DNA from 3 places in the Pseudomonas artemisiae genome. Region 2 is predicted to be linked to each of the others. Evidence: predicted binding sites of a transcription regulator. Region 2 holds the regulator's gene; each other region holds the start of a gene.

The links. The regulator sigma-54, encoded in region 2, starts transcription at its own class of promoters, with help from an activator protein. The targets are predictions, from matches to a motif close to ANTGGCATNNANNTTGCTNT.
Region 1: a site for sigma-54 is predicted at 1,972-1,991, ahead of glnK (P-II family nitrogen regulator). Genes of this name have one in related genera too.
Region 3: a site for sigma-54 is predicted at 4,801-4,820, ahead of ACWKV4_RS04370 (CmpA/NrtA family ABC transporter substrate-binding protein). Genes of this name have one in related genera too.

The regions. Positions count from the first base shown of each region.
Region 1 covers NZ_JBSKHS010000022.1:29,713-35,499, forward strand. Annotated here, with positions in the region: gene yghX (YghX family hydrolase) at 1-519, shown strand, start outside; gene ACWKV4_RS19260 (LysR family transcriptional regulator) at 526-1,443, opposite strand; gene ACWKV4_RS19265 (accessory factor UbiK family protein) at 1,498-1,779, opposite strand; gene glnK (P-II family nitrogen regulator) at 2,189-2,527, shown strand; gene ACWKV4_RS19275 (ammonium transporter) at 2,563-3,897, shown strand; gene ACWKV4_RS19280 (secondary thiamine-phosphate synthase enzyme YjbQ) at 4,108-4,530, shown strand; gene sutA (transcriptional regulator SutA) at 4,622-4,942, shown strand; gene ACWKV4_RS19290 (HAD family hydrolase) at 5,052-5,759, opposite strand; gene xerC (tyrosine recombinase XerC) at 5,762-5,787, opposite strand, start outside.
Region 2 covers NZ_JBSKHS010000001.1:184,363-190,149, reverse strand. Annotated here, with positions in the region: gene ACWKV4_RS00890 (DUF2753 family protein) at 51-494, shown strand; gene ACWKV4_RS00885 (superoxide dismutase) at 496-1,113, shown strand; gene ACWKV4_RS00880 (HPr family phosphocarrier protein) at 1,328-1,600, opposite strand; gene rapZ (RNase adapter RapZ) at 1,621-2,478, opposite strand; gene ptsN (PTS IIA-like nitrogen regulatory protein PtsN) at 2,481-2,945, opposite strand; gene hpf (ribosome hibernation-promoting factor, HPF/YfiA family) at 2,953-3,261, opposite strand; gene ACWKV4_RS00860 (RNA polymerase factor sigma-54) at 3,382-4,893, opposite strand; gene lptB (LPS export ABC transporter ATP-binding protein) at 5,018-5,743, opposite strand; gene lptA (lipopolysaccharide transport periplasmic protein LptA) at 5,743-5,787, opposite strand, start outside.
Region 3 covers NZ_JBSKHS010000003.1:577-6,363, forward strand. Annotated here, with positions in the region: gene ACWKV4_RS04355 (bifunctional protein-serine/threonine kinase/phosphatase) at 1-1,468, opposite strand, end outside; gene ACWKV4_RS04360 (nitrate/nitrite transporter) at 1,474-2,685, opposite strand; gene ACWKV4_RS04365 (ANTAR domain-containing response regulator) at 2,913-3,488, opposite strand; gene ACWKV4_RS04370 (CmpA/NrtA family ABC transporter substrate-binding protein) at 3,493-4,677, opposite strand; gene ACWKV4_RS04375 (quinone-dependent dihydroorotate dehydrogenase) at 4,888-5,787, shown strand, end outside.

The DNA of each region.
Region 1 (5,787 bases), on a different contig from region 2:
GCGGGTTACCTGGCCCTTGCACCGGATGGCCTGAGTTCAGTGGGCGGTTACCCGGGTAATGACGAAAAAGGCAAAGCCTTGCAGCAGAAAGTAAACCCCGAGCAACTGATGAACGACTTCTTCGCCGCCATCGACTGGCTGGAGAAGCATCCGGCAGCCACGGGGAAGGTGGGCATTACCGGCTTCTGTTACGGCGGCGGAGTGGCCAATGCCGGGGCCGTGGCCCATCCTGCCTTGGCGGCAGCGGTACCCTTTTACGGGCGCCAGCCCAAGGCAGAGGACGTAGCCCGCATCAAAGCACCTCTGCTGTTGCATTACGCGGAGCTAGACACTGCCATCAACGAAGGCTGGCCGGCCTATGAGCAGGCGCTGAAGGCGGCAGGTAAAACCTATGAAGCCTATGTGTACCCAGGCGTGAACCATGGCTTTCACAACGATTCTACCCCACGCTACGACGAAGCCGCGGCGAACCTTGCGTGGGAGCGCACCCTGGGCTGGTTCAAGCAGTATCTGGTGTGAAGCCCGTTAGTGAGTTAGCCCACCGTCGCCCATATGCTGTTCCAGGCGCATGCGCAGCCAACGCTCAGCGGGGTCGGTGTCGGTAATGCTCAGCCATACCATCGACAGCTCCAGCGCCTGGTTCTCAAACGGCAAAGGCTCGGCGCGCAGGGTACCCCAGGCTTCCATGGCCGTGGCCGCGTAGTCTGGGCAGCCTGCCAACAAGTCCGTGCCCGCCAGAATGGACGGCAATGAACTGAATTGGGGCACCGACAGCACTACCTTGCGGGTACGGCCGATCTCGTCCAGCCACTCGTCGGCGATTCCTCGGGTGTTGGCGGTATGGGACACCACCACATGAGGGCGAGCGCAGTATTCCTCCAAGGTTAGAGGATGGTCGGAGTGATCGGCCCTCAATACCCGGGCATACATGCGCCGCAGCAGCTTGCGCTTGGCGTTGGCCGGCAGGCCGCGGGTCTGGCTGATCCCTACGGTAATGTCCCCGGAGGCGAGCAGGTCAGGAATGCGCCAATAGTCCACATGCTGAACCACCACGATCACATCCGGCGCCTCCTGGCGCAGGGCACGCAGCAGCGGCGGCAGCAGCCCGAATTCCACATCATCCGACAGGCCGATGCGAAACGTCATTTTGCTGGTGGACGGGTCGAAATCGTGGCTCAGGCTCAGGGCGACGGACATGGCGTCCAGCGCTGGCGACAGGTGTTTGATCAGCTCTTCGGCACGGGCGGTGGGCTCCATCCGATGGCCCACGCGAATGAACAGCGGGTCGTTGAACAGTGTTCGCAGGCGATTGAGCGCCGCGCTGATGGTGGGTTGCCCCAAGAACAGTTTTTCCGCCACGCGGGTCACATTGCGCTCAAGCATCAGCGCCTCGAACACCACCATCAGGTTGATATCGGCCTTGCGCAGTTCGTTGCGGTTCATCGGCGAGCATCTGGGCTGGCGAAAGAGCTGCGCGGGCAGGGCGCCCGCGAGGGTTTACACGTCTTGGGGTGGCGTGAGCTTGGGTTCCGCGGGAAGGCGGGCTTCCAACTCGGCCAGGCGCGCTTCCAGAGCGTCCACTTTTTCGCGCGTGCGCGCCAGTACGACCATCTGGCTATCGAATTCTTCCCGGCTGACTAGGTCGAGGCGGGAGAAGGCGCCTTGTAGCAGCGCACGGAATTGGCTTTCGAATTCCTGGCGCGGTGGCAGGGCACTGCCGCCGAGCAAGCGGCTGGCCTGGTCGGTAAGGGCATCGAGGAAGGCTTTGGGTGCGAGCATGGGTGGCGGTTCCATGGCGGTTGAATGCGCAAAGTGTATCACGCGCTGGGCTAGCAGCCGGTTTTCAGGCATGCACAGTTATTGGGCGGCCCCCAGGTGGAAGTTGCACCAAGCCTGTGCGCGTGTGATGGGGCGCTGGGCTTTTTAGCTAATAGACCTGCGCCTGACGGCTGAATTACGGGCAGTGGCAAAGCTGGCAAGCTTTCTGCTTGGACCCAAGCGACCCCTGCACTGATGGTGGCCTGGAAGGCCAATGCAGCGCGCAGCGGCGGGGAAAACGTTTCGTCATAAGGCATGTTGAAGGCCGAGCCGGCAAAGGCCGCGGCGCGTTACAAAGCCAGACACTGCGCTTAGACTTGAGCCGGGTTTGTTTTCCTGGGGCAAGTCCACCATTTCGGGAGAGAGTTTCATGAAGCTAGTCACTGCCATCATCAAGCCGTTCAAGCTGGACGACGTACGCGAGTCGTTGTCGGAAATCGGCGTGCAGGGCATCACGGTCACCGAGGTCAAAGGCTTCGGGCGGCAGAAGGGCCATACCGAGTTATACCGTGGCGCGGAGTACGTGGTGGATTTTCTACCGAAAGTGAAGATCGACGTTGCCATCGATGACAAAGACCTGGACCGTGTGATCGAGGCCATCACCAAGGCCGCGAACACCGGCAAGATTGGCGACGGCAAGATCTTCGTGGTCAATCTGGAACAAGCCATCCGCATCCGTACCGGCGAAACCGATACCGACGCCATCTAAGCCGCCCTATAAAAAAAGCCCCAGGAGTAAACAATATGACTCTGCGTCAATTCGCAGGGCTAGGCGCCCTGTTGTCTCTTGTAATACCAGGCCTGGCCATGGCCGACGAGACAGCCGCCCCTGTGCTCAATTCTGGCGACACCGCCTGGATGCTGACTTCCACCGCCCTGGTGCTGTTCATGACCATTCCTGGGCTGGCCCTATTCTATGGCGGCATGGTGCGTTCCAAGAACGTGCTGTCGGTGATGATGCAGTGCTTCGCGATCACCGGGTTGATCACGGTATTGTGGTTCATCTATGGCTATAGCCTGGCGTTCGATACCACCGGTATGGAGCAGGGCGTTATCAACGTCCATTCGTTCTTTGGCGGCATGGGCAAAGCCTTCCTTGCCGGGATCACGCCTGCCAGTATCACCTCCGCCACCGCGCTGTTTCCCGAAGCGGTGTTCGTGACCTTCCAGATGACCTTCGCCATTATCACCCCCGCCCTGATCGTGGGTGCCTTTGCCGAGCGCATGAAGTTCTCGGCAATGCTGATCTTCATGGGCATCTGGTTCACCCTGGTATACGCGCCGATCGCCCATATGGTGTGGAGCGGTAACGGCGGCCTGATGTGGGACTGGGGCGTGCTGGACTTCGCGGGCGGCACCGTTGTGCACATCAACGCCGGTATCGCTGGCCTGGTGACCTGCCTGGTGTTGGGCAAGCGCAAGGGCTATCCCACCACCCCGATGGCACCCCATAACCTGGGCTATACCCTGGTGGGCGCCGCCATGTTGTGGGTTGGCTGGTTTGGTTTCAACGCAGGCTCGGCCGCAGCCGCCAATGGCACGGCGGGCATGGCCATGTTGGTCACCCAAATCGCCACCGGGGCTGCTGCCTTGGGCTGGATGTTTGCTGAATGGCTCAGCCACGGCAAGCCCAGCGCATTGGGGATCGCTTCGGGCGTAGTGGCGGGTTTGGTCGCCATCACCCCGGCCGCCGGTACCGTGGGCCCCATGGGGGCTCTGATCATTGGCCTGGTGGCGGGCGTGCTGTGCTTCTTCACCGCCACTACCCTCAAGCGCAAGCTGGGTTATGACGATTCGCTCGACGCTTTTGGCGTTCACGGCGTGGGTGGCATTATCGGCGCGCTGCTTACTGGCGTATTCGCAGCCCCCGCTCTGGGCGGCTTCGGTACCGTGGAAGACGTGGCAGGTCAGCTGTGGATTCAGGCCAAGGGCGTAGGCTTCACCGTGGTTTACACAGCGATCGTGACCTTTGTCATCTTGAAAGTGCTGGACCTGATCATGGGCCTGCGGGTTTCTGAAGAAGAGGAAGCCGTGGGGCTGGATTTGGCTCAACACAACGAGCGGGGTTACAACCTGTAAACCTTCTAACACCGTTCGAGAAAAATGCCCGGTTTGCCGGGCATTTTTTTATTCGGCATTTGTCACTGCTTGGAGCGTCTTCACAATGGCCGGCCAGCGGCAGTGGGGAGGGCCAGATTTTTTATGTCTGTAGGAAATGCCTACACAAATACAGGACTTTGCTTTTTTTTCGAGCGCGCTAGAATGCGCCCCGAATGCGCGGAGAACGCCATGTGGCAGCAAACGACTATCACTCTCAAGGCACGCCCCAGGGGCTTTCATCTGGTCACCGACGAAATCATCGGCGGGTTTCCAGCCCTGGCAGATTGCGAGGTTGGCTTGCTGCACATCTGGTTGCAACATACCTCCGCTTCACTGACGGTCAACGAAAACGCTGACCCTGCGGTGCGCCGAGATTTCGAGCGGTTCTTCAACCGCTTGGTACCCCAGCGCGAGCCTGGCTATGAGCACAATGACGAGGGTGAGGATGACCTTCCCGCGCATTTCAAAGCCAGCCTGCTGGGTTGTCAGCTCAGCCTGCCAATACGGGCAGGCCGCTTGGCAATGGGCACTTGGCAGGGTATTTACCTGGGCGAGCACCGGGATCACGGTGGCTCCCGGCGGCTGATCGCTACGTTACACGGTGAAGGGTAAGTACCCAGGCCTTTGGTATTTTTTCCGGCGCTGTCGACTTTCGGCGCGCTGGGCTTTAAACAACTGCTCCGGCAACACATGAGGTAGGACCATGAGCGACGACGATCTGGAAGATGACCTGGAAGTAGGTGACGAGGACGACACCGAGGAGGGCCTGGAAACGGCCGCTGAAGACGTTGCCGATGATAGCGGGGCCACTGATAGCCCAGCCCCCGCGGGCAAGGGTAAAAAAGCCGCTGTCAGCGTAGACGAGCTGCCCAGTATCGAAGCCAAGCAGAAGGAGCGTGATGCCCTGGCCCGCGCTATGGAGGAGTTTCTCTCGCGGGGTGGCAAGATCGAGGAAGTCGAGGCAAACGTCGTGGCCGACCCGCCCCGTAAGCCAGACAACAAGTACGGTAGCCGTCCTATCTAAAGCATCTGTGTGGGTTGGCTGTAGAGTTTGAAACGTCTTCGCGAGCTGTCGCTGGCTCCTACACGCCCACATCAGCGTAGGACCCAGCGAAGCTAGCGAAGATGATGCATCAGGCGCTTTCGGAATTCCAGGTAGCCAGCAGGGCAGGCAGCTCGCTTAAGGTGGCTACCTCGCCATGAGGCGCTGATCCCCCTTCCCAAGGCTGACGTGTTGGGTTGTACCAAACGGCGCGAAAGCCCGCCTGCAGCGCGCCTGCAATGTCGTCATGGGGGTTGTCGCCCACATGCACAGCCGTGGCTGCGCTAGCCCCGCCTCGGCGCAGGGCCTCTTGGAATGGCCGTGGGTCTGGCTTGCCCACGCCTACCTCTTCCGCGCACAGGGCAAAGCTGAAGTAGTCCGCAACACCTAGCCGACGCACATCTGCATTACCGTTGGTAAGCGCACCCAGGGTATAGCGCTGCGCCAGGGTTTCCAGCGTAGTTGCAGCATCCGGGAAGAAACTTACCTGATGCCTGGCTTGTAGAAACACTTCAAATGCCTGTTCGGCCAAGGGTTGGGCCTCCGCTTGCGGGTAACCCGCCTCTTGCAAGGCAATGAACAACACCTGCCGCCGCAAGCTACTGATGCGGTGCGCCAAGCCAGGCTCGGCGGTTACTAGCCGCTGGCGGATGGCGTGCAATTGTTCAGGAGGGAAGGGCCCCAACCGCGGGGCGTGATTGGCCAGCCATTCTCGCAATGCGACTTCCGCGCCCTGGATCACCGGGGCGGTATGCCATAGGGTGTCGTCCAGATCGAAGGTTACGAGCGTGATACTCATGGCTATTCATCGCCTTTGTTTCGCTTGG
Region 2 (5,787 bases):
TCTCATAAGCTGGGCGTTGCCGTCGCGCGCCCTTATATGCGGAGCGGGCCATGGACCATTGGAAACAAACCATTCAGCACGCCAATGCACTCTTTGCCCAAGGGCACTGGGTGGACGCACGGGAGTACTACCTCCAGGCATTGGCGTTGGCGCAAATCCTCTTCGAGCGTTGGGCCGACACTGACGAAGCAGTGTCAGCGTTGGTGGTCTCTCATCACAATCTGGCTGACCTTCACCTAAGGCTCCATCAGCCGGAGGAGAGCGCCGAGTACCTGTGCGCTGTTCACCAGTATTTGCTAACGGCCGCAGGCCGAACAAGCCTTCCTCAAGCCTTGCGTGACGCTGCGCTTCGTCACAGCAATCGCACCTATACGGAACTGCTGGGGTTCACTGCCGTCCATGGCCAATACCCCCGCGCTTCGAGCCTGCTCGCTGGCGCCATGGGCCTACAGTCGCGCCACACTGGCGCTCATCCGCGATACGGAGTCCACTGACATGCCCCATACCTTGCCTAGCCTGCCCTATGACTACAAAGCGCTCGAGCCTCATATCGACGCGCAAACCATGGAAATTCACCACACCAAGCACCACCAGACCTACATCAATAACCTCAACGCTGCCCTTGAAGGTACCGAGTACGCCGAGTGGCCCGTGGAAAAACTGATGGCGGCTTACAGCAGCCTTGACGATAAACTCAAAGGCCCAGTGGCTAACAATGGCGGCGGCCATGCCAACCACTCACTGTTTTGGACCGTAATGACCCCCCAGGGTGGTGGCATGCCTACGGGCACAGTACAGCAGGCAATCGAGAGCGATGTTGGCGGTTTCGAGGCCTTCAAGGACGCCTTCACCAAGGCTGCCGTCAGCCGCTTTGGCAGTGGCTGGGCTTGGCTCAGCGTGACCCCGGAGAAAAAACTGGTCGTTGAAAGCACGGCTAACCAGGACAGCCCCTTGATGAAAGGCAATACGCCTATTCTGGGCCTGGACGTGTGGGAACACGCTTATTACCTCAAGTACCAGAACCGCCGCCCTGAGTACATTGGCGCCTTCTTCAACGTAATCAATTGGGCGGAAGTCGAGAAACGCTACCAGGCGGCCTTGCAGGCAGCTTAAGCCGCAATCGGTGTAGGAGCGAGCAACGCTCGCGAACAGTCCGGCGCCCTACCTCAAGGCGTTTGAGGCCATTCGCCAGCCCTGCTGGCGCCTACACATGGCCTAGACCGACACACATCCTCGTAGGAGCGAGCAAGGCTCGCGAACGGCGTCCGAGGCCTTATCAAGGGTATGTGGGTGATGTTCGCCAGCTTGGCTGGCTCCTACAGGCCTGTTATTCGCCTTCGTCGAATTTGTTATTGATCAATTCCACAAGGGCGTTTAGGGCCTCTTGGGCGCTTTCACCTTCAGTGCTTAGGTAAATCTGCGTACCCTTGCCTGCGGCGAGCATCATCACTGCCATAATGCTCTTTCCGTCAACCAGGCTGGCTTCACTGCGGCCAACCCGGACCTGGCATGGGAAGCGCCCGGCAATGCCCACGAACTTAGCGGCAGCGCGTGCATGCAAGCCCAGCTTGTTGATGATGGTGATGTCGAGTGCGGGCATTGCGCGGTGAGTCCTTGGGTTCAGGTGAGGTCCCGGTGGCGAACCTGGACGTTGTCGATGGTGGGCCTGAGCAACTGGCCTAACCGTTCGGTCAAATAGACCGAGCGATGGTGCCCTCCCGTGCAACCGATGGCAACCGTCACGTAGGCGCGATTGCTGGCAGCGAAGCGGGGCAGCCATTTAAGCAGATAGGCAGCGAGGTCTTGGTACATCTCCTCGACTTCAGGCTGGGCAGCCAAATAATCGATTACCGGCTGGTCCAGCCCCGAATGTTCCCGCAGCTCGGGTTTCCAGTACGGGTTCGGCAGGCAACGTACGTCGAACATTAAGTCTGCGTCCATGGGCATGCCACGCTTGAAGCCAAAGGATTCAATCAAGAACGCGGTGCCCGCATCTGGCTTGTTCAGCAACCTGAGCTTGAGCGTGTCCCGCAGCTGGTACAGATTCAGGTTGGTGGTATTGATCTTCAGGTCGGCCAAGTCAGCGATGGAGCTAAGCAGATCGCTCTCTGCCCGAATGGCTTCGGCCAGCGAACGGTTGGCGCTGGTCAGGGGGTGGCGGCGACGGGTTTCGGAAAAGCGCTTCAACAGCGTTTCTTCGTCCGCGTCAAGAAACAGCACATCACATTGAATATGCTTCTGGCGAACCTCGTCGAGCAACTCGGGAAAGCGGGAGAGGTGGCTGGGCAGGTTACGTGCGTCGATGGACACCGCTACCAAAGGGCGAGCCAGCTCAGTGTGGAGGATCGCCCGCTCCGCTAATTCAGGCAGCAGCCCCGCCGGAAGGTTATCGATGCAGTAAAAGCCGTTGTCTTCAAGGACATCGAGGGCAGTGCTCTTACCGGAGCCAGAGCGGCCGCTGACGATGACCAAGCGCATAATCAGGCGCCAGCCTGGGCGTTCAGGACCACTTGGTACAGCGCGTCACTATCCGATGCTGAACGGAGGCGCTCACGTACGTCCTTGCGATCGAGCATGCTGGCGATCTGCCGAAGTAGCTCAAGGTGTGCGTCTGTAGCAGCTTTGGGCACCAGTAGCACGAAGATCAAATCTACGGGTGCGCCGTCAATGGCGTCAAAATCCACTGGGGTTTGTAAGTGCAGCAGGGCGCTCATCGGCGACTGGCAGTTTTCCAGGCGGCAGTGGGGAATGGCAATGCCGTTACCAAAGCCTGTGGAGCCAAGTTTTTCTCGGGCGATCAGGGCTTCGTACACGGTTTGTTGTGCCACGCCAGGAAGGTTTTCGGCAATCAACTTGGCGATCTGTTCGAGTACGCGTTTCTTACTGCCGCCCGGCACGTTCACAAGTGAGCGGCCGGGGGTCAGGATCTGTTCTAGTCGGATCATTGGGGGCTTAGCGAGCGGCCGCACCTTGCAGGTGGCTCTGCTGTTTTTCCTTGTACTTGAGCAATTGCCGATCAAGTTTATCAGTGAGAAGGTCGATTGCGGCGTACATGTCGTCGTGTTTGGCCTCGGCGACCACGTCGAATTTAGGGACTCTAAGGGTAGCTTCAACACGCTGCTGCTGTTTTTCCACTTCCATGATCACCTGCACGCTGGTGATCTTGTCGCAGTGCCGCTCGAGCTTGGCGAGTTTTTCGGTCATGTAATCCCGCATTGCGTCGGTCACATCCAGCTGGTGCCCACTGATGTTGACTTGCATACCGCTTCTCCTTATTGCCAGGGCATAAAGAGGCAGGTGTGAAACCTGCCACTGAAACGCTGGTGGCATCCCAGGCATGCGCCTTACCGTGCAACCGACAACTCGCAGGCCCGGGCCAGGCTACATCAACCGCTTGCGTTCGCTGGAAGGCGCGATCCCGAGGGACTCACGGTACTTGGCGACAGTGCGGCGTGCTACCTGAATGCCTTGTGCTTCCAGTAAACCAGCGATCTTGCTATCGCTCAATGGCTTTTTCTGATTTTCCGCCGCAACCAGTTTTTTGATGATCGCTCGGATGGCCGTGGACGAGCACTCACCGCCCTCCGAGGTGCTTACATGGCTGGAGAAAAAGTATTTCAGTTCGTATATGCCACGCGGCGTATGCATGTACTTTTGCGTGGTAACCCGGGAGATGGTCGATTCGTGCATGCCCACGGCCTCTGCAATGTCATGCAAAACCAGAGGCTTCATGGCCTCATCGCCGTAGTCAAGAAAGCCTCGTTGGTGTTCGACAATCTGCGTTGCCACCTTCATCAGGGTTTCGTTGCGGCTTTGCAGGCTCTTAATGAACCAGCGCGCCTCCTGCAGCTGGTTACGCATGAAGGTATTGTCCGCGCTGCTGTCAGCCCGGCGTACGAAACCTGCATATTGAGGGTTGACCCTCAACCGCGGCATGGACTCTTGGTTGAGTTCCACCAGCCAGCGATCGCTGTCCTTGCGCACAATAACATCAGGCACCACGTATTCCGGCTCGCTGGCTTCGATCTGCGAGCCTGGCCGTGGGTTGAGGCTTTGCACCAGCTCTATGACCTGACGAAGCTCATCCTCCTTGAGTTTCATACGCCGCATCAGTTGGCTATAGTCGCGGCTGCCAAGCAACTCTATGTACTCGGTCACCAGCCGCTGGGCTTCAGCCAGCCAGGGGGTTTTAGGTGGCAGCTGGCGCAGTTGCAAGGCCAGGCATTCGCCCAGGTTGCGCGCGGCTACCCCCGCGGGCTCGAACTGCTGGATACGGTGAAGCACGGCTTCTACCTCGTCCAGCTCGATGTCCAGCTCCGGGTCGAAGGATTGGCAGATTTCTTCCAGGCTTTCTTCCAGATAACCCTGGCCGTTGATGGAGTCGATCAACGTTACGGCAATCAACCGATCGTTATCGGACATGGGCGCCAGGTTCAGCTGCCACAGCAGGTGGCTTTGCAGGCTTTCACCCGCCGACGTGCGGGTAGTGAAATCCCACTCGTCGTCATCACCAGAAGGCAGGCTGCTGGTGCTGGTTTGATAGATGTCTTCCCAGGCGGTATCTACGGGAAGCTCGTCAGGAATCCGCTCGCTCCAGTCACCTTCCTCGCCGCTGGCCTCGGTAGTGGTAGGGCTTTCCTGGAAGTTGGCCTCCTGGAACGCGGGCTCGTGGTTTTCCACTGCGCCACTATGCTCTACCTTGTCGGCAAGGGGGTCTGTGTTATCGAAATCATCCCCGTCTTCCTGCCGTTCGAGCATAGGGTTGGACTCGAGCGCCTCCTGGATTTCTTGCTGAAGATCCAGGGTAGAAAGCTGGAGAAGGCGGATGGCCTGTTGCAACTGCGGCGTCATCGTCAGTTGCTGGCCCATTTTAAGGACAAGCGATGGTTTCATGGCGTGAGCTTGACACCTTGTTTGCCGGCGCTAAGCGCCATCCACAACGAGCGCCTAATAAGGCGCCCGACTTTAAGCAAATTATATGCCTGAAACCTGGGCATTTGCCTAGGGGGTTTTACATTTACAGCCGGAACTCGTGCCCCAGGTAAACGTCTTTCACCAATTCATTGGCCAGGATAGTGGCTGAATCGCCTTCTGCAATCAATTGGCCATCGTTGACAATGTAGGCGATTTCACAGATGTCCAGGGTCTCGCGCACATTGTGGTCAGTGATGAGCACGCCTATGCCCTTGGCTTTCAAGTGATGGATGATCTGCTTGATATCACCCACGGAAATAGGGTCCACGCCAGCGAAGGGTTCATCGAGTAGGATGAACTTGGGCGCCGTAGCCAAGGCGCGTGCGATCTCTACCCGGCGGCGTTCGCCACCGGACAGGCTCATGCCCAGGTTGTCGCGAATGTGGGTGATATGGAATTCCTGCAGTAGGCTTTCCAGTTCCTTGCGTCGCCCGGCGGCGTCAAGGTCCTTCCGGGTTTCCAGAATGGCCATGATGTTATTGGCCACCGACAACTTACGGAAAATCGATGCTTCCTGGGGCAGGTAGCCAATGCCGGCGCGGGCGCGACCGTGCATGGGCTGGTGGCTGACGTCCAGGTCGTCGATCAGCACGCGGCCCTGATCGGCCTGTACCAGCCCGACGATCATATAGAAACAGGTGGTCTTGCCCGCACCGTTGGGGCCGAGCAAGCCGACGATCTGCCCACTGTCGATGGACAGGCTGACGTCCCTTACCACTTGCCGGCTTTTGTAGCTTTTAGCCAGATGCTGGGCCTTCAACGTTGCCATTACTGCGCCTTCTGCGGCTGATCGGTTTTCTTTTTCGGCTGGAT
Region 3 (5,787 bases), on a different contig from region 2:
TTTTGAGTAACAGAGCATCCAGCCATTGCGGCACCTCGGGTCGATAGCGGCTTGGCGGGGGCGGGGGTGTGAAACGCGGCCGTTGAAAGGCGTCAATCACACCATGGGGCAGGTGACCCGTCAGGGCCTGATACAGCACCACGCCCGCCGCGAAGATATCCTGGCCAGGGCCTGGTTCCGCGCCTTCATAGGCCTCGGGCGCGATATAACCCGGTGTGCCGGCTACCTGCTCGGTATTGACCCCGGATAGCCCGGGGCAATGTACAAGGCCAAAATCCAACACCTTGAAAGTGTTATCAGGGCCTAACAGCAGGTTTTCCGGCTTGATATCCCGGTGAATCAAATTACGTCGGTGCAACAGGCCCAGGGCCTGGATAAGATGTTCAGCCAGGTTGTGCCAGGCAGCCAAGGGCAGAGGGCCTTGCCTGAGGCGATCGGCCAGGGTCTGCCCGGGGTATTGGCGCATGGCGTAATACAAGTGCTGGCGCCGATGGTTGTTATGTACCTCCGGGAAGGGCCTGCCGGCCACGCGGCGCAGAAACCATTCCTCCAACAGCAACCGCCGTTGTTCTGGCTCGTCGCTATGCATGGCGGGGGCCAGGGTTTTAAGCAGCCAAGGTTCTTGCCCGGCATCCAGGGCCAGGTACACCAATGACTGTCGGCTTTGAGCGACTAAAGCTTGGATATGCCAGCCTTCGAACCGTTGCCCAGGTTTGAGCACGGGCGGCAACGGCCAAGCCTGCAACTGAGCCAGGCTGTCCGCCAGGTTGGCGGCGCCCAAGGCCGCCACCCGCACCACAAGGGCACTGGCGTTGTCTTGGCTGCCCGCGCGATGAGCCAACGCTACCAGGGTATCCGCAGCGTTTTGAAGACTGGGCGCTTCAGCCAGTACGCGGTTGATTTCCCGGTCTTGAACGTAGGCCCATACACCATCGCTAAGCAGCACGAAATGCTCGCCAGCACTCAATTCGCCTTCTTGATAGTCCACCAACACCTGTTGGTCCAGCCCCAGCGCTCGCTTGAGCACATGCTGCATCCCGGGCTGTTCCCACACGTGATCCTGGCTTAACCGCTGTAGGCCGTGGTGGTTGCAGCGATAGGCGCGGCAGTCCCCCACGTGGGCGAGGGTATACCGGTTACCCCGTAGCACCAAGGCCGTGAGGGTGGTGAGCAATGGCTGGCCACCCCCGTTAGCGCGCAGCCAACGGTTCTGAGCGCCCAGCAAGGTGTCCAGCGCGCGGGTGATTGGCCAGGTTTCCGGCGTGGCGTAGTAGTCCAGCGCCAGGGCCTGGAGGGTGGCCCGGGCGGCCAGGCCGCCGTCGGCGCATTGGCTCACGCCATCGGCCAAGGCGAACAGGTAGCCTTTGCTGGCCGCCAGGTCCGGGGCAGGGGTCACCAGGCGCAGTGCGTCCTGATTCTCGGCCCGTGGCCCAGTGGCGCTGGCTTGTGCGCACTCCAGGCGCAGCATGGGTATTAGACCCGCGCGGCCGTTACAGCTGATGCGCCCCAGGTGGTGCGCCAGCGGCGCTTGACGCTGTACAGGCCGAACCAGGCCACCACGGCCAGCAGGGCGAAGGCCCACAACGCCAGTTGATAGCTGCCGGTATGCATTTTAATTGCGCCCAGCCCTGCCGCCAGCAGAAAACCGCCCACGCCACCGGCCATGCCGATCAGCCCAGTCATGACACCGATTTCCTGACGGAACCGCTGGGGTACCAACTGGAACACGGCGCCGTTGCCGGCACCCAGGCCCAGCATGGTCACCACGAATAATGCCAAGGCGGCCATCGCGCTGGGCAAGTTGAAGCCCACGGCGGCGATGCACACCGCTGCCACGCTGTACATGGCAAGCAGCGCGCGAATGCCGCCGATTCGGTCTGCCAAGGCGCCGCCCAGGGGGCGCATCAAGCTACCGCCAAATACGCAGGCCGCGGTGTAATAGCCGGCTGTGACCGGGCTTAACGCGTATTGATCGTTGAAGTAGCCAGGCAACGCGCTGGCCAGGCCAATAAAGCCACCAAAGGTGATGGCGTAGAAGAACATAAACCACCAGCTGTCTTTATCGCCCAAGGCTTTGCTGTAGTCGGCCAGGGCCTTGGGTGTGGGGCGGTTCGGCGCATTGCGGGCCAGCAGGGCAAACACCACTAGGGTGACTAGCAGCGGAATCAGCGCAAAGCCAAACACGTTGGTCCAGCCAAAACCTGCCGCCAGCGCTGGCGCGAACAACGCGGCGAACACCGTACCTGAGTTGCCCGCGCCAGCGATGCCCATGGCCTTGCCCTGGTGTTGAGCCGGGTACCATTGAGAGGCCAAAGGCAAGGACACCGCAAAGGACGCACCCGCCACGCCCAGCCCTACCCCTAGCAGCAGGGCTTGTTCAAAACTGTGAATGCCCAGCCGCCAAGCCAGGGCAAGGGCCACGATCACCAGGCATTGGCCAATCAGCCCCGCGGTCTTCGGGGACAGGCGATCGGCCAGCCAGCCCATGATCACCCGCAGAATGGCCCCGGCCAGAATGGGCGTGGCTACCAGCAGCCCACGTTCTTGGGTGGTCAGGTGTAGATCAGTCGCGATCTGCACGGCCAGAGGGCCGAGCAAGTACCACACCATAAAGCTCAGGTCGAAGTACAAAAAGGCGGCAAACAAAGTAGGCGCGTGGCCGGCTTTCCAAAAACTGCTGTTCATCGAAGACCTCGTCGGGCAAGGGGAGGGCGCAGGCATGGCTGTGAGCCCTGGGAGCCAAAAAGCAAAAGACGCCGCTGCCAGCCTGCCTGGGCAGGTGGAAGCGACGTCTTTGTCGTGGGCCCGGCAACCGCCATTGGCTGCCCGAGCTAAACTGTATGAAAGCCATCAGGCTTCAGGTGGAGCTACAGCAATTCTTGGGCCAGCCGGCGCTTACCCTCAAGGAAGGCCTAGCCAAGCATCTCGTTCATGGCGATGATCTGCTCGGCGACCTGAATCAGCTTCTGCTGGCGGCTCATTGCTTGCTTGCGCATCAGGGTATAGGCGGCGGCCTCGTCGCAGCTTTTTAGCTTCATTAGCAGCCCCTTGGCCAGCTCAATGCGCTTGCGCTCGGCGAGTTGCTGGTCCCGGGCGTTAAGCTCCGCCCGTAGCGCCTGATCACTGTCAAAGCGCGCCATGGCTACATCCAGGATCGGTTGCAGCCGCTCGGCCTGGATGCCTTCGACGATATACGCACTCACCCCGGCGCGGATGGCCTGGCGCATCACCCGCGGGTCGTGCTCATCGGTAAACATCACGATAGGCCGAGGGCGATCTCGATTGGTCAGAATGACCTGCTCCATAACGTCACGGCCTGGCGAGTCGGTGTCGATCAGAATCACATCGGGGCGCAACCGCTCTACTTCGCCGGGCAGGTCAATGGTCATGCCCGCCGCTTCCATTACCTCAAAGCCTGCCCCGGTCAGGGCGGCGCGCAGGCGGCCGAGTTTTAAGGCGGTGTCGTCGATCAGCAGTATTCGCAGCATGGCCTCAACCCCTCGTAGCACTGTCGATCGCAAAGCCCAGGGCATAGCCTTCCGGGTCGCTTCCATCCCAAGGTGTGCCGTCCAACAGCACGCTACGGCGGTAATCGGCGCTGTCGCAGGCGATGCCCAAGGCCTGTGCGGCCTCGCGGTAACGCTCCAGCTGCTGCACCTGCCGGGCCATGGTTTCATAGGCCGGTGCTTCACGCAGCAGGCCCCAGCGGCGGAACTGGGTCATGAACCACAGGCCATCGGACACATACGGCAGGTTCACCTGGCCTTGATCGAAAAAGCGCAAGGGGTGAGGGTCTTGCCAGGCATGGCCGAGGCCATCCTGGTACTGGCCTTGCAAACGGTGGACGATGCTCTGAAGCGGGGCATTAAGGTAGGCCTGGGCACTGAGCAGGTGCGCGGTGGCGGCAAGGTCCTGCTCCACGAAGCGGCTGGCCTCCAGCACTGCCATGATCAACACCCGGGCGGTATTAGGGTAGGTGCTCACGAAGTCCTGGGTGCACGCCAGCACCTTCTCAGGGTGGTCAGGCCACACCGCCTGGCTGGTACTCAAGGTAACCGCCAGTTGATCGTCCACTGCACCGGCCGCCCAAGGTTCGCCCACGAAATACCCATCAATGCGCCCGGCGCGCAGGTGTTCTACCATCAGTGGCGGCGGCACCACCACGCTGTCGATATCGCTGAGCGGGTTGATGCCATGACTGGCCAGCCAGTAATACAACCACAGGGCGTGGGTGCCAGTGGGGAAAGTCTGGGCGAACGTCAGGCGGCGCCCGCCGGCCTGTACGTGCCGCCTCAACCCAGGCCCGTCGGTGATGCCGCTTTGGGCCAGGGCGGCGGACAGGTTCAGGCTTTGCCCATTGCGGTTCAGGCCCATCAACACCGCCATGTCTCGGGCCGGGCCTGCGCTGATGCCCAGCTGCACGGCATACACCAACCCGTACAGGGCATGGGCCACGTCCAGCTCGCCGCTGACCAGCTTATGCTGCAAGCCTGCCCAGGAAGCCTGGCGACGCAGGTTGATGTGCAACCCGTAGGGCTCAGCGAAGCCCTGAGTGGCGGCTACCACCACCGAGGCGCAATCAGTCAGGGGCATGTAGCCCAGTTCGATGCTGGTTTTTTCCGGGCCATCGCTGCCAGCCACCCAGGCGGTTCGAGGATCCAGTGTTGTCGCGGTCATAGGTGGGCCTTTTTCAAGCACAACGGCGCCCAAGGTGTGGCTGGAGCGGGCAAGCCTGGCGCCGCTGTTGGTTGCTTAGGTTAAGCGTGCAAGTGCTGCCGCGCTCAGTGGTGCCTGAACGGCCGAGCAATCGCTATGCCAGTGCCCACAAAGCACTTTCAGGGCTATATACTGCCGGCTGTTTTTTGACCCAAGCCGAGCACGCCGACCATGTACGACCTGGCCCGCCAACTGCTGTTCAAACTGTCCGCGGAAACCTCCCACGACCTGTCGCTGGACCTTATCGGGGCAGGCGGGCGGCTGGGCATCAACCGCTGTCTGACCAAGGCGCCAGCGCCTGTGCCCACTACCGTGATGGGCCTGCGCTTCGACAACCCAGTGGGCCTTGCCGCCGGGCTGGACAAAAACGGTACCGCCATCGAAGGCTTCGCCCAGCTGGGGTTCGGCTTTATCGAAGTCGGCACCGTGACGCCACGGCCACAGCCAGGCAACCCCAAGCCGCGGTTGTTCCGGTTGCCCGAAGCCACGGCCATCATCAACCGCATGGGGTTCAATAACCTGGGCGTGGACCACTTGGTGGGCCGGGTGAAAGCCGCGCGGTATGGGGGCGTGCTAGGTATCAACATTGGCAAGAACGTCGACACCCCCGTTGAGCGGGCCCAGGATGACTACCTGATCTGCCTGAACAAGGTCTACGATCATGCCAGCTATGTCACGGTCAACGTCAGCTCGCCCAATACACCGGGGCTGCGCAGCCTACAGTTCGGTGACTCCCTCAAAGCGTTGCTCGGAGCCTTGGCAACCCGGCGTGAAGCCTTGGCCCTGGCCACCGGCCGCCGAGTGCCACTGGCGATCAAGATCGCCCCGGACATGACCGACGAAGAAACTGCTCAAGTGGCCGCGGCTCTGATGGCCACTGGCATGGATGCGGTGATCGCTACCAACACCACGCTGTCACGCGAGGGCGTGCAAGGCCTGCCCCATGCTGAAGAAGCGGGTGGCTTGTCTGGCGCGCCTGTGCGGGACAAGAGCACCCATACCGTGCGCGTGCTGGCAGCCGAGCTCAAGGGTGCGCTGCCTATCATCGCAGCGGGGGGCATCACCGAGGGC